Regions from separate parts of the Dactylosporangium sp. NPDC050588 genome, predicted to be linked through region 2. Evidence: riboswitches for the same ligand, from Rfam matches in the RefSeq annotation. Region 2 holds a riboswitch; the other holds the start of a gene.
The links. A riboswitch is a leader RNA that binds a small molecule or an ion and turns the genes downstream of it on or off. The one in region 2 is predicted to bind glycine.

Region 1 (7,631 bases), on a different contig from region 2:
TCGAGGACACCGGAGAGCTACTTCCTGACTGCAGCGTGATCGAACCGCACCGCGGCCCGGCCATGCACGTCCTCGTCAAAGCCGCCTGAGCGGTCACACTCCGTAGCCACTCACTCCTCGAAGGCTGACGCCGGCGGGCACGAGCAGACCAGGTTCCGGTCGCCGTAACTGTCGTCGATCCGCCGCACCGGCGGCCAGTACTTCGCCACCGTCACACCGGCCGGGTAGGCGGCGAGCGACCTCGGGTAGGCGTGCGCCCACTCGTCTGCGGTGACGACCGCCGCCGTGTGCGGCGCGCCCGCGAGGGGGTTGTCCCCCGCCGGCCACTCCCCGGACGCCACCCGGTCGATCTCCTCACGGATCGCGATCATCGCGTCACAGAACCGGTCCAGCTCCGCCAGGTCCTCGCTCTCGGTCGGCTCCACCATCAGCGTGCCCGACACCGGGAACGACATCGTCGGCGCGTGGAACCCGTAGTCGATGAGCCGCTTCGCGACGTCCGCCACGCTCACACCGGTCGTCTTCGTGATCGCGCGCAGGTCCAGGATGCACTCGTGCGCGACGAGACCCTCGCTGCCGCTGTACAGCACCGGGTAGTGCTCCCGCAGCCGCGCCGCCACGTAGTTCGCCGCGAGGACCGCCGTCGCCGTCGCCTTCGTCAGCCCGTCCGGGCCCATCAGCCGCAGGTACGCCCACGGGATCGGCAGGATTCCCGCGGACCCCCACGGCGCCGCCGACACCGGCCCGACCGGCGCCGTCACACCGTCCTGCGCGCCGTCCTGCTCGAAGACCGGGTGCGACGGCAGGAACTGCGCCAGGTGGGCACGGACCGCGACCGGGCCGACACCCGGGCCGCCGCCGCCGTGCGGGATGCAGAACGTCTTGTGCAGGTTCAGGTGCGACACGTCCGCCCCGAACTGCCCCGGCTTCGCGTAGCCGAGCAGCGCGTTGAGGTTCGCCCCGTCGACGTACACCTGGCCGCCCGCCTCGTGCACCTTCGCGCACAGGTCGGAGATTCCCGCCTCGTACACCCCGTGCGTCGACGGATACGTCACCATGATCGCGGCCAGCCGGTCCCGGTGCAGCTCGATCTTCGCCTCGAGGTCACCGAGATCGACGTTGCCCAGCTCGTCACACGCCACCACCGCGACCCGCATGCCCGCCATCACGGCGCTCGCCGCGTTCGTGCCGTGGGCGCTCGACGGGATCAGGCACATGTCCCGCCCGGTGTCGCCCCGCGAGTGGTGGTAGGCACGGATCGCGAGCAGGCCCGCCAGCTCGCCCTGCGACCCCGCGTTCGGCTGCAGCGACACCGCGTCGTAGCCGGTGACCTCCGCCAGCCACCGCTCCAGGTCACCGATCAGCTTCCGGTAGCCCTGCGTCTGCGCCGCCGGCGCGAACGGGTGCACGTTGGCGAACTCCGGCCAGGTGATCGGCTCCATCTCCACGGTCGCGTTGAGCTTCATCGTGCACGACCCGAGCGGGATCATCCCCCGGTCGAGCGCGTAGTCCATGTCGGAGAGCCGCTTCAGATACCGCAGCATCGCCGTCTCCGACCGGTGCGTGGAGAACACCGGGTGGCTCAGGTAGTCGCTGGTGCGGCGCAGCTCGGCCGGCACCACGTCCGCCGTGTCCAGCGCGGTCACGTCGACGTGCGCGAGACCGAACGCGGCCAGGACGTCACGCAGGTGCCCGAACGTCGTCGTCTCGTCGCACGCGATGCCGACCCGGTCCGCGTCGACCTGCCGCAGGTTGATCCCCCGGTCCGCGGCCGCGCCGACGACGTCCTTCGCCTTCCCCGGTACGACGGCCGTCACCGTGTCGAAGAACGCCTCGTGCTCGGTGGTGACACCGCCGGCCCGCAGCCCCGCCGCGAGCCGCACCGCCATGTCGTGCGTGCGGGACGCGATCTCCCGCAGCCCGTCGGGGCCGTGGTAGACGGCGTACATGCTGGCCGTGACCGCGAGGAGCACCTGCGCGGTGCAGATGTTGCTGGTCGCCTTCTCCCGCCGGATGTGCTGCTCACGGGTCTGCAGGGCGAGCCGGTAGGCGGGGGCGCCGTCCGCGTCCTTGGACACGCCGACGAGCCGCCCCGGCAGGGTCCGCTCCAGGCCCTTGCGGACCGACATGTAGCCGGCGTGCGGACCGCCGAAGCCCATCGGCACGCCGAACCGCTGCGCGCTGCCGACCGCGACGTCCGCGCCGAACGCCGCCGGCTCCTGCAGCAGGCACAGCGCGAGCAGGTCCGCGGCGAACGTGACGATCGCGCCCTTGTCGTGCGCCTGCCTGGTGATGTCCGCCAGGTCACGGACCGCGCCGGACGCGCCGGGGTACTGCAGGTGCAGGCCGAAGAACTCCGCCGGCAGCTCCTCGGTCCGCAGGTTCACCGTCCGCACGTCGATGCCGAGCGGCTCCGCCCTGGTCCGGATGACGGCAAGGGTCTGCGGCAGGACGTCGCTGTCCACGACGTACACGTCGGGCTTGACCTTCGACGAGCGCCGCGCCAGGGTCATCGCCTCAGCGGCGGCGGTCGCCTCGTCCAGCAGCGACGCGCCCGCGACCGGCAGCCCCGTCAGGTCCGTGATCACCGTCTGGAAGTTGAGCAGCGCCTCGAGCCGGCCCTGGCTGATCTCCGGCTGGTACGGCGTGTACGCCGTGTACCACGACGGGTCCTCCAGGACGTTGCGCAGGATGACCGGCGGCGTGTGCGTGCCGTAGTAGCCGAGGCCGATCATGCTGACGAGCGTCCGGTTCGCCGCCGCGAGGGCGCGCAGCTCCCCCAGCACCTCGGCCTCGGACGCGGCAAGGGGCAGCTGGAGCGGCTGGTGCCAGCGGATCGAGCCGGGGATGGCCGCCGTCATCAACGCCTCGACGGAGTCGTGCCCGACGGTCTTCAGCATCGTCGTCTGCTCGTCCGGCGACGGTCCGATGTGCCTGCTCGCGAAACTGGTCATTGGCCACACTCTTTCGGATCCGGGGGTCGGGGCTGCGCACGTCCCTCCCCCTCTGTCGTGTGGCCTCCAGAGGTGCCAACCCGTCGCGGTCCTTCTGCCTGAGAGGTTCCGGGGAGGATTTGCCCCTTCGGCGTCGCCCTGAATGCAGACGATCTCTCCCGCGCGGGTATTGCCGGCGATGCCTAATCTACCGGTTCTTTGACCATGGTCACGCGCCCGTGGTCCACACCACAGCGCGTAGCGCATCCTAGGACGCTAGGTTTATGGCTTACAGCGGGCTGAATTCGCGTCGACCATCAGGAGGCTGGCGTCCACCGCCTCGAAGTCGCTGCCCTTCAGCCCCTTGAGCGCGTTGAGCTGATCGTTGCTCCACCGGTCGTCCTGCGTGCCGGAGAAGAACCACGGCGAGCCGTTGTCGGCGAGAACGGCTCCGTACTGCTTGAGCGCCTGCGCCACCACTCGCGCCTGCGCCGGGAACTTCGAGATGTCGACGGACGCCTTCAGCCGGAACCGGGCACCCATCGGCGGTAGGTTCGCGTCGGTGCTGCTGGACGCCGCGTGCCGGGCGGGCCACACGTACGCGTTCCTCGTGCGCGGCGCGGTGAACCGGATCGCGTGGTCGATCCTGCCCTTGGCGACCTCGTCAGCGCGCGGCAGCCCGGCCAGGATCGACAGGCCCGCGGCGTCCGCCGACGTCCAGCCGGCCTTGCGCAGGTCGTTGCGGCGCAGGTCGAACACCGCCCCGGACCCGGCCTTCCACGACCCGTCCGCGTTCGGGCGGGCGGCGTACAGCTCGTACACCTTGCAGGCCGCCGTGTCGTGCACGATGACGTGCCGGTCCCCGTCGGCGTTCGGGCCGCCCTCGATCCTGGCGTTGCGCGGGATCGGGTACGGGCCCTTGTCGCTCTCGTCCGCGTACTCGAAGCTGACCTTCACGCCGGCCTGCCCCTGCCCGACCGTCGTGACCGGGATGCCGAACGGCGCGCCGTCGATGAGCCCCGAGCCGAAGTCCGGGTGCGCGTGCGCCTGCGCCCCGATGCTGCCGACCCACGCCGCCGAGTCCCGGTGCACCGGCAGCCTCGACACGTCGGCGTGCCACACGTTGTCCGCGGGGAAGATCGTGCACGCCCCGCTCGGCGCGGACGCGGACTGGCTCGCGGCGCCCAGGCCGCCGGCGCCGGACCCACCCGTCGCGCCCGGGGCGCTCGGCGTCATAGCGGCGGGTGCGGCGCTGCCCTTGCTCGGCGAGCTGCATCCGCTGACCGCCAGGACGGCGACGACGGCCAGCGCGGCACTGCGCTTCAATGATCCTCCTCGGGTCGGCCCCCGATCCTCACGGACCTGCGCGCACAGTACGCGCACCCTGTGTCCGACCCGCGGCGCACCATCGCCGCGCAGCGCCGCCGGGCCGGGTCAGTCCGCCGCGTCTGCGGCCAGCTCCGCCGGTGCCAGTCCTACCCGTGCCGCTCGACGAGGCTCAGGAGCTCGTCGACGGGCCACTGGTCGTAGGCGTGCTCGCCGTACTTCGCGGCGAGGACCGTGCCGTCGGGGGTGATGAGGAAGTCGGCCGGGAGGCCGAAGCGGCCGCCGGCCGGGGTGAGCGACGGCGGGCGTTCGCGGCCGCGGAGCAGGGCCCAGGTGCTGCGGGCCACGGCGCGCAGGATCGTGGGCCAGACGCGGGGGTCGAGCAGGGCCCGGCGGGAGGACTCGACGCCGAACTCTCGGTACAGGCGCTTCTGCGGGTCGGGCACGACCGGGAACGGCAGGTCCGTCACGTGCTCGCGCAGCGCCGCCGCGGTGGAGTGGAACACGACGACCTCGCGGACGCCGGCCGCGGTGATCTCGTCGTGGCGGCGGACGATCGAGCGCAGGTGCAGGTTGCAGACCGGGCAGCCGGCGAAGCGGCGGAACTGCAGGTGCACCAGCAGCGACGGGTCCGGCACGGCGACCGGCTCCCCCACGACGACCTGCAGGCGCCGGGAATCGACGACGAGCATGACACCTCCGCGTGATCGTAAGCGTACAACGTACTCTTACCGGCAAGCGTAGGCGTATGACGTACGCTGTCAAGTGCCATGCCTCGACCGCGATCACTCACATCCGCGCAGATCGCCGCGGCGGCGCTCGCGGTGCTCGACCGTGACGGGCCGGCCGGGCTGACCATGCGCGCCGTCGCCCAGCAGCTCGGCATGGGCACGATGAGCCTGTACCGCTACGTCGACGACCGCGAGGCGCTCGAAGGCCTCGTCGTCGAGCTGGTGCTCGGCGCCGTGGACCCCACACCACCGCAGGGCGGCGACTGGCCCGGACGGATCACCGTCATGGTGGAGCGGGTCCGCGTCGCGGTCGGCGCCCACCCGGCCGTCGTCCCGCTGACCATGACGCACCGGCACCGGTCGCCCGCCATCCTGCGCTGGTCGGAGACGGTCGCCGGCATCCTGGCCGAGACCGTCACCGACCCGGAGCGCAGGGTCGTCGCGCTGCGGGGGCTGCTGTCGTACCTCGTCGGCGCGATCCAGCTCGAGCACCTCGGCCCGCTGTCCGGCCCCGGCACGGCCGCCATCGCCGGGCTCGACCCCGCCGCGTTCCCACACATGCGGCAGCTCGGCGCGGCGGCCCGTCAGGTCGGCACCGACGAGGAGTTCCGCGGCGGTCTCGCCCTCCTGCTCGCCGGCATCAGCGGCGGGCCAGGGCCAGCTCGTACGAGGACGGCGTGACGTTCGGGAAGATGCCCGTCAGCGACCCGACGCCGCAGCGGCGCTGGAGCAGCTCACCGATCACCGACCGGTAGTCGGTGGTGGACGTCAGGTCACCGGCGGTGAGCTTGGCCGGGGCGAGGCCGGGCCAGATGCCGTGCACGCGGCCGCCGCGGACGTTGCCGCCGAGCAGGAGCATGGCGTTGCCGTTGCCGTGGTCGACGCCGCGGGAGCCGTTCTCCGCGACGCGCCGGCCGAACTCGCTGAGCGTGACCAGGGTGACGCGGTTGAAGGCGTCGCCGAGGTCGGTCGCGAACGCCGCCAGCGCCAGGGCGAGCTCCGTCAGGTGGTCGTGCATCCGCTGGCCCTTCACGGGGCCGCCGAGGCCCTCGTGCATGTCCCAGTCGCCGAAGTCGACGGTGGCCGCCATCAGGCCGACGTTCGACTTCACCAGGCGCGCGACGTCGCACAGCGCCCTGCCGAGGGCGGTCGACGGGTAGGTCGCCGCCGGGGTGTACGCGCCGAGCGCGGCGACGGTGCCCAGGGTGGCGTTGACGGCGCGGGCCGGGTCGGCCATGACCGCCGGGGCGCCGTCGAACAGCTTGGCGATGGTCGCGGCCATCGGGGTCCTGGCGTCGTTGCCGGAGAGCTTGAAGCCGTCGACGGACGACATCGACACGTCCGGGGACGGGCCGGCGAACGCGCGGGCCGGGGACGTCGCGCCCATCGCGACGCCCGCGGTCGGGGCGGAGGCGCCGGTGACGCCGAGCATCCGGTCGAGCCAGCCGGTGCGCACGGAGGTGCCGGCGGCGGCCCGCTCCATCTCCTCCATCGCCTGGAAGTGCGACCGGGACGGGTTGGGCTGGCCGACGGCGTGGACCGCGCCGAACGTGCCGGCGGTCCAGCGCGGCAGCAGCGGCGCGAACGCCGGGTGCAGGCCGAACATCCCGTCCCCGGCGATCACCGACGCCTTCGGCACGGCGATGGTGGGGCGGGCGGTGTAGTAGTCGGGGTCGCCGATCGGGACGACGGCGGACAGCCCGTCGAACCCGCCGCGCAACGACAGCACGACGATGGTGTCGCCGGTGTACGGTGTGCCGGCGAACGCCAGCCGGGTCGCGAGGCCCTCCCCGACGAGCCCGGTGAGCGCGGCGCCCGCCCCGATCACGGCGGCCCGGCCCAGCAGCCCGCGCCGCGAAATACCGTTGTCGGTAATACAGCAATCCATCATGACGGTCACCTGGCCAGGTAGTAGGGCGAGTCGAGGATCAGGGCGATGAGGTGCGGCAGCCGGCCGGCGACGGCGGGGTCGGTCGCCTTCAGCGGGCTCGACGCCGACTTGTTCAGGAAGCCGAGCAGCGCCGCGCTGTGCGCCACCTGCAGGGGCTGCCCGACGAGGCGGGTGGCCAGGGCGTCGAGGAACGCGCCGTGCGTGGCCGGCAGCGTCGGCACCAGCGTCGCGAGCATCGACGCCGGGCGCACGAGCTGCTTGGGGTACCAGCCGGCGGCGAGGTTCAGGTGTGCGTTCCAGCGGATCAGCAGGCCCGAGGGGGCGGTCCAGGCGGCGGCGACGTCCGGGTAGCCGTTCGGCGGCGCCCAGCGCATCGGGGCGTGGCCGGCGGCGACGAGGTAGTTGTACAGGGCGCGGACCCCTTCGGTGCCGGACGCCTCCGGCTGCAGGCCCAGCAGGCGGACCGTGCCGATGAGGTCCTCCAGCGGGGTGCGGACCTTCGCGCCGACGGACGCGGCGAACTCCGGTGACGTGAACAGCGCCCGCAGGACCGGCGCGATTGCCGATTTCTGTTGCAGGTACACCTCGCGCAGCCGCTGCACGAGGGCCGCCGGCGGGTCGTCGGAGACGAAGCGGACGCAGAGCTTGCGGGCCACGCGCTCGGCGGTGGCCGGGTGCTGGGCGAGCATGTCCACGAACGCGAGCGCGGCCGCTTCCCCGCCGCCGGCGGTCGCGTTGTCGTGCCGCCAG
Region 2 (7,631 bases):
GTACGAGCGGCAGCAGCGCCATCGCGAGGGCGGCGGCCCACAGCCAGCGGCCCGCGTACGGCAGCGGCTCCTCGTCGTCGTCCTGGAACGTGTCCCGTGCCTTGTCGCCGGCCTTGCCGTCGTCCGTGCCGTCGGTGTCCGCGACGGCGTCCGTGGCCGGCGCCTCCGAGGCGAACGCGGCCTCCTCGACCGGCTCCGGCCGGGTGACCGGTGGCGGCACCACGAACCGGTCGACGAGGATCGCCAGCAGCACACCCACGAGCGGGGTCACGACGAGCGCGACCCGGGTCGGCACCACCGAGTCGAACAGCGGCAGGTCGACCAGGAAGCGCCACGGGCCGTGCCAGGTGGTCTCCTCGCCCTTGTACCGCACGACCGGGCCGAGCGACAGCAGCGAGAACACGACCGCGGTGACGAACAGCGCCCGGGCGCCCCGGTGCCGCCAGAGGGAGGCCGCGGCGGCGGGCAGGAGCAGCAGCAGCGGCCAGCCGAAGAACGTGTTCTCCTCCGTCGGGCCGCCGAGCTTCTCGATGCGCGGGATGTCACCGAGGATGGAGCGGCGGCTGAAGTTCGAGAACCCGTAGAGGTCGGCGCTGAAGCCGTGCACGAAGTCGGGCAGCCCGTGGTACGCCTGCGGGCCGGTGAACTGGTGCCAGAGCGGGTACGCCATGACGAGCCCCGCGGCGAGGGCGGTGACGCCGAGCGCCGGCAGTGCCGCCCGCGCGGCCGGGAGCATCTCGCTGGGCCGCAGGAACACCAGCAGGAACACCAGCAACGCGAACGCCGCGAGGAACAGGACCTCTTCGTTGATGAAGCACTGGTACACGACGAGCGCGGCGAGCACGAGACCCTTGCGGACCGTGTCGCCGGGCTCGCGCATCCGGAACACGGCCCACAGGATCAGGGGGATCATGAACTGGCCGGCGATGTTGGGGTGGCCGGTCGTCTGCGAGATCATCGCGGGGCCGAAACCGCAGAAGAGCGCTCCCAGGTAGGCTGCCGTCCGGGTCCGGACCACGCCGCAGCGCAGCAGCATGAAGAACCAGGCGATGGCGGTGCCGGCCGGCGCGATCGTGCTGATGACGGCGAACGTGACCGGCGCACCGAACAGCAGCGTGATCGGGGCGAGCGGCAGGGCGAGGCCCAGGATGGACGTGTTGGCCATCAGGTTCACGCCCAGCGGCGCGTTGAGCTGGTCGGTGAAGAACGGGGTGTCACCGTGGGTGAACAGCCGCGCGGCGTGCGTGAGCACCCACTCGAAGAAGACCTGGTCCTGGTTGTTGTCGGCCAGCATCCGGGTCTGGGGTGCCGCCCACAGATGGTGGAAGAGCACGACGGAGAAGACCACGTAGCTCACGACGACAAGCGCGTTCTTTCCGCCTGTTTTCACGGGTGAGACCATAGCTGTCCAGGGGCCCGTGACGCACGCACTGGCCTCCCGGCATCGACGCCGATAAACTACGCCAATTCCGGATAACATGATCAGACCGTTGGATCGCCGAGCTACCGAGGAGAACGCCGTGCCGCCTGGAGGCGATCGGGATCGCAGTTCGGAGATCCTCGGTGACCAGCTCATCCAGTCCGAGGTGCTCGAGGGCCTCGCGATGGCGAAGAACCACCGCAAGTGGTTCGTCGCGTTCGCGACGCCGTACCTGGGCGACGACCCGATCGAGGTCAGCGCGGGCCTGGGCGACTATGCGGCGGAGTGGCTGGAGCACGCTCCGCGCATGACGGTCACGGAGGCCGACCCGGACCGGCTGCTCGCGCTCAAGGAGCGCTTCTCGGCCGACCGCGAGGTGTCGATCCGCGAGCTCATGCTGCCCAGCGACGTCACCGCCGAGCACAGCGCCGCCGTGTCGTACAACGTCCTGGAGCACATCGAGGACCACCTGGGCGCCCTGCGCACCATGCGCTCCCTGGTCCGCCCCGGCGGCCACGTGATCATCGTGGTGCCGGCGTTCCCCTTCGCGATGGGCCCCGCCGACATCGCGACCGGCCACGTCCGCCGGTACACCAAGAAGACCATGCGTGAGGTGCTGCTCGCCGCCGACCTGGAGATCGAGAAGCTGCACTACGCCAACTCGCTCGGCCTGATCGGCTACTACGTCTCCACCTGCCTCCTGCGCCAGAAGCCCGGCCCCGGCATGATGGTCAAGTTCTACGACTCGACGGTCGCCCCGATGACCCGCTTCGCCGAACGCTTCGTCACCCCACCGTTCGGCCAGTCCGTGATCGCGATCGCCCGCCGCCCCGCCTGAAAGTTTCGCCACCACCACCCGGACCCCGGCCACCCAGCGTCGCCGGCGGTGTCGGTCAGGCACCTCTCCGTAAGGTCCACCTGCCCCGCCGCTCGGCCAGGCGTCAGCCGGGAAACTTTCGCGCCGCCACCCGGAACCACCATGTCCGCGACCACACCCCCGGCACTCCGGCGCCGGGGCTTCACACGGTGCACAAACCCGCGGCGCCCCCGGCGAAAGAAGCCCGACCGCAGGCCCATCAGAACCCCCGGGCGCCGGCGACCCACACACCGCCCTGACAAGACCGCGTCCGGACAGCCGGACGCGGCGAGGTCTCCGGACGCAGCCCTCTTCAGCCAGGTCGTCACACCACGCGACGCACACCGCCGTCCTGCCTGCGCCGCTTTTCCCGCCCCATCCAACCGCTTCCCTCAGAGCAGGCCAGCCACTCGATCCAAGCAGCAGCGGGTGGCGGGGCGCGACAACGGGCAGAGCACCCGGTACGGCGACCGGTCCGTCTGGATCTTCGACGACACCACCCTCAAGGACCCGTTCGGCTTCCTGTCCAACAGCGGTGCGGCCACGAAGGACCTCGACGCGGGAGACGGCGAAGAACGGCGGCACGGACGGGGACGGTGCGGCCGGGGAGGCGGCGGGCGACGACGGTGCGGGCGCCTGGGCGGTCGCGGGCGGCCGGCACCTCCCGCCGCGGCTCATCCGGCTGCCGCCACACCGTCACGCCGATCACGAGCGCGAGCGCCAGGGCCGCGGCGCCGCCGGCCAGTGCGAAGGCCTTGAGCGCCCATCCACCGGTGGTCGCCTTCGGTGGGGGCACCGGGAGCGGCAGGCCGGCGAGGAGGCCCTCCGCCGCCGGGAGCCGGCGGGACCGATCCGTGCACTGTGGACAGTCGCGGACGTGCCGGGCGATCCGCTTGCGCCACAACGGGTCCGGCTCGCCGTCCCAGCCGGACACCACCTCGCGCAGCGCCGGGCAGCAGCCGGGCGACGCGTCCAGGGCGCGGACCACCGAGCGGGGCCACGTCGAGCTGCTCGCGCATCCGCTGCACCCGCACCCCGGCGTGCGCGGCCGGCAGGTCGAGGGCGTCGGCGACCTCGGCGCGGGTCAGGTGACCGCCGGCCTCCAGCCACCACAGCGACAGGACCGTGCGGTGCGCCGGGTCCAGCCAGCGGGCCGCCTCCGCGATCCCCCGCTGCTCGACGTCCAGGACCTGCCGCAGGACGGCGAGGCCGACGAAGTCCGCCGCCGGGTCGGCGGTGTCGGGCAGGCCGTCCGGCTGGTCCTCGCCGCGGGTCAGCCTGGCCCGGCGGGCCTCCGCGCGGGCGTCGGCGAGCTGCCGCAGGGCGATCGTCACCACCCACGACCGGAAGCGCCCGGCCTGCCGTACCGTCGAAACCCCCGTCACGACACGGACCATCGCGTCCTGGACGATGTCGTCGACGTCGAGGTCCCGGTCGGCGCCGCGGCCGACGACGGAGTGGACCAGCGGCAGGTAGCGCGCGGCGAGGGCCTCCACGGCGGCCCGGTCACCGTCGCGGGCCGCCGCCACGAGGACCTCGTCGGACTGTGCCGCTGTCGTTCCCGTCTGTTCGTTCACCCTCAGGCGGACCCCTTCGGTCTCGTGTCACAACACTTTTCCGGGCTTGACGGGGCGGTGCGGCGGGACTTACGGTCCTGACCACAACCGCATATCGCGCTGCACGACCCGCGACGGGAGAGTCCTCGGTCAGTCCGAGGCGCCGAAGGAGCAATGTTCTCCCCAGAATCTCTCAGGCATCGGTACCGCCGTGGTCAGGCGACTCTGGAAAGTCAGGACGATCCGTGTCCTGCGCCCACGGTGCAAACCGTCCCGCTCGTCGCGGGCGGCGAAGCTCTCAGGCTCCGATGACAGAGCGGGGAGGTCACCCAGCAGGGGTGCCGTCCGCGACGGCATCCGGACCCAGGGAGCCTCCGTGACACCGCTCTTCGACGTGCACCGCGATCTCGGCGCCACCTTCACCTCCTTCGCCGGCTGGCGCATGCCGCTGCGCTACCAGGGGGACCTCGCCGAGCACCACGCGGTGCGCCGCGCCGCCGGGTTGTTCGACCTGTCGCACATGGGCCAGCTCGAGGTCACCGGCGCCGAGGCGGACCGGTTCCTCGACTACGCGCTCGTCGGCAGGCTGTCGGCGATCGAGGTCGGGCGCGCCCGGTACACGATGCTGTGCCACGACACCGGCGGGGTCCTCGACGACCTCGTCGTCTACCGCCTCGCGGACCGGCGCTACCTGGTGGTCGCGAACGCCGCCAACACCGCCGTCGTCTTCGCGATGCTCCGCGAGCACGCCGACGGTTTCCACGTCACCGTCCGCGACACGTCCGCCGACTGGGCGCTGATCGCCGTGCAGGGGCCTTCGGCGGCGTCGATCCTCGACCCGGGGCCGCTGCGGTACTACGCGATCCGCCCCTTCTCCGTCGCCGGGCGGGACGTGCTGCTGGCGCGGACCGGGTACACCGGCGAGGACGGCTTCGAGGTCTACTGCCGCCCCGGTGACGCCGTCGCCGTGTGGCGGGCGCTGCTCGACCGCGGCCCGACGCCGGCGGGGCTGGCCTGCCGCGACACGCTGCGCCTCGAGGCGGGGATGGCGCTGTACGGGCACGAGCTGTCCGTCCGGCGGACCCCGTTGCAGGCCGGCCTCGCCCGCCTCGTCGACTTCTCCAAACGCGACTTCGTCGGTGCCGCCGCCCTGCGCCGCCAGCGCGACTCGGCGCCGGTCGAGGTCCTGGCCGGCCTCGTCACCGGTTCCCGGCGGGCGCCGCGGGCCGGTTACCAGGTGCTCGACCCGGCGACCGGCGCGGTCGCCGGCACCGTCACCAGCGGCGCGCTGTCGCCGACCCTCGGCCATCCCGTCGCGATGGCATACGTGCCGCCCGCCCTCGCCGAGCCCGGCACCCGGCTCGCCGTCGACGTCCGCGGCGCCAGCGTCGACGCCACAGTCGTGCAACTGCCCTTCTACGTCGCTCCGCCGAAGTGAACGTCATGTCGTCGAACCAGCCGGAAAAGAGCGCCATGTCCGCGATCCCGTCGCACCTGTCCTACACGCGTGACCACGAGTGGTTCTCCGACGGCGTCGTCGGCATCACCGCGTTCGCCGCGTCCGCGCTCGGCGACATCGTCTACGTGCAGCTGCCCGAGGTCGGCACGCTGGTCACCGCCGGCGAGCCGTGCGGGGAGATCGAGTCGACGAAGTCCGTCAGCGACCTCGTCGCGCCCGCCGACGGCGTCGTCGTCTCGGTCAACCCGCTCATCGCCACCGAGCCGGGAGCGGTCAACGACGACCCGTACCGGCGCGGCTGGCTCTTCACGCTCCGCCTCACGGGCGCCGCCCCCGAGCTGCTCGACGCCGCCGCCTACGCCGCCCTGGTCGGGTGAGCCCGGTGGCGCTGAGCGCGTTCGACCTGTACTCCGTCGGCATCGGCCCGTCGTCGTCGCACACCGTCGGCCCGATGCGCGCCGCCCGCCGCTTCGCGTCGACGCTGGACGGGCTGCCGGTCGCCCGGGTGCGGGCGGAGCTGTTCGGTTCGCTCGGCGCCACCGGCCACGGCCACGGCTCCGCGAAGGCCGTCGTCCTCGGCCTGCTCGGGGAGGACCCGGCGACCGTCGACACCGACACCGCCGACGAACGCGTCGACGACGTCCGCCGCACCGGCCTGCTCCGCCTCGCCACCGGCCGTGCCGTCACGTTCTCCGTCGACGACGACGTCGTCCTACACCGGCGCAAGTCGCTGCCCGAGCACCCGAACGGCATGCGGTTCGCCGCCCACTCCGCCGACGGCGCGCCGCTGCTCGAACGCACGTACTTCTCCGTCGGCGGCGGCTTCGTGGTCGGCGACACCGGCATCGTGCCCGACACCACGCGGCTGCCGCACCCGTTCGCGACCGGCGGCGAGCTGCTGGCCCTGTGCGCTTCGCTGGACCTGCCGGTGAGCGCCGTCATGTACGCCAACGAACGCGCCTGGCGCCCCGACGCCGAGACCCGGGCCGGGCTGCTGCATCTGTGGTCCGTCATGCAGGCGTGCGTCGACCGGGGCTGCTCCCGCGACGGCGTCCTGCCCGGCGGGCTGCGCGTGCCGCGGCGGGCGCCGGCACTGTACCGCGACCTGAAGGCCTCCGCCGACGGCGCCGACCCGCTGAAGGTCCTCGACTGGGTGAACCTCTACGCCCTCGCCGTCAACGAGGAGAACGCCTCCGGTGGCCGCATCGTCACCGCCCCGACCAACGGCGCCGCCGGCATCATCCCCGCCGTCCTGCACTACTACACGCGCTTCGTCCCCGGCGCCACCGACGACGGCGTCGCCCGCTTCCTCCTCACCGCCGCCGCCATCGGCATCCTCATCAAGGGCAACGCCTCCATCTCCGGCGCGGAGGTGGGCTGCCAGGGCGAGGTGGGCTCGGCGTGCGCGATGGCCGCCGCCGGCCTGTGCGAGGTCCTCGGCGGCACCCCCGCCCAGGTGGAGAACGCGGCCGAGATCGGCCTGGAGCACAACCTGGGCCTCACCTGCGACCCGGTGGGCGGCCTCGTCCAGATCCCCTGCATCGAACGCAACGCCATCGCCAGCGTGAAGGCCATCAACGCCGCCCGCCTCGCCCTGAACGGCGACGGCAGCCACAAGGTCACCCTCGACAAGGCGATCCGCACCATGCGCGACACCGGCCGCGACATGTCGGTGAAGTACAAGGAAACCGCCCGCGGCGGCCTGGCCGTCACCGTCATCGAGTGCTGAGCTGGAATTCCCCCCACCGCTGACGCGGCGGGGCCCGGCGGGGATTCTCACCCGCACCCCAATGCGCCGCGAGCGGCGCACAGCCCGCGCGGCGCGCGTGGCTGGAATTGCGCGTGCGCGCACCATCCCGGCCCCTCCTCGTGTTCTCGCCTGTCGTTGCCCTCGTTCTGCCTGCACCTCTTTCGCTCTGTCCTTGCCCCTCGCGCTGCCTACGCATCCTCCCTCTGTCCTTGCCCCTCGCCCCGCCTTGCCCGCTCGCCCCGCTACGCGTCCCCGCCCCGCCGCCCCAACTGTTCGGGCTGGCGCGCCGCGCAACCCTCCCACCGACGTTGGTCAATGCCCTGAATAGCCCCTGTCGCGATCGACGCTGCGCGATCCGCCCCGGTTTCAGGGATCGCTTGAGGAGTGGATCGCGCAACGTCTATTGGATTGATGCCGCGATGCCGCGAACCATGGCATTGACCAACGTCTGTGCGGGCGCGCAACGAAGAGCGATGCAGCGCAGAGAGGTGCGTGACCCAGAGCGGGGCGGGCCGCGGGGCAGCGGGAGCGTTCGGCCGCTGTGGAATGACAGGCGTCGCGAGGGCGATGAACTCCGGGCTCCGTGGGAG

Region 1: it holds a riboswitch for glycine, as region 2 does, so the genes downstream of both, gcvP (aminomethyl-transferring glycine dehydrogenase) here and gcvT (glycine cleavage system aminomethyltransferase GcvT) in region 2, are expected to answer to the same signal.

What each region holds. Positions count from the first base shown of each region.
Region 1 covers NZ_JBFAJA010000015.1:126,892-134,522, reverse strand. Annotated here, with positions in the region: gene AB0I21_RS12800 (DUF5999 family protein) at 1-89, shown strand, start outside; gene gcvP (aminomethyl-transferring glycine dehydrogenase) at 111-2,954, opposite strand; glycine riboswitch at 3,031-3,125, opposite strand; gene AB0I21_RS12790 (hypothetical protein) at 3,216-4,259, opposite strand; gene AB0I21_RS12785 (peroxiredoxin-like family protein) at 4,409-4,951, opposite strand; gene AB0I21_RS12780 (TetR/AcrR family transcriptional regulator C-terminal domain-containing protein) at 5,030-5,671, shown strand; gene AB0I21_RS12775 (DUF1501 domain-containing protein) at 5,631-6,881, opposite strand; gene AB0I21_RS12770 (DUF1800 domain-containing protein) at 6,887-7,631, opposite strand, start outside.
Region 2 covers NZ_JBFAJA010000030.1:98,880-106,510, reverse strand. Annotated here, with positions in the region: gene AB0I21_RS22325 (hypothetical protein) at 1-1,390, opposite strand, end outside; gene AB0I21_RS22320 (methyltransferase domain-containing protein) at 1,605-2,258, shown strand; gene AB0I21_RS22315 (sigma-70 family RNA polymerase sigma factor) at 2,951-3,853, opposite strand; glycine riboswitch at 3,958-4,051, shown strand; gene gcvT (glycine cleavage system aminomethyltransferase GcvT) at 4,209-5,270, shown strand; gene AB0I21_RS22305 (glycine cleavage system H protein) at 5,276-5,668, shown strand; gene AB0I21_RS22300 (L-serine ammonia-lyase) at 5,674-7,020, shown strand.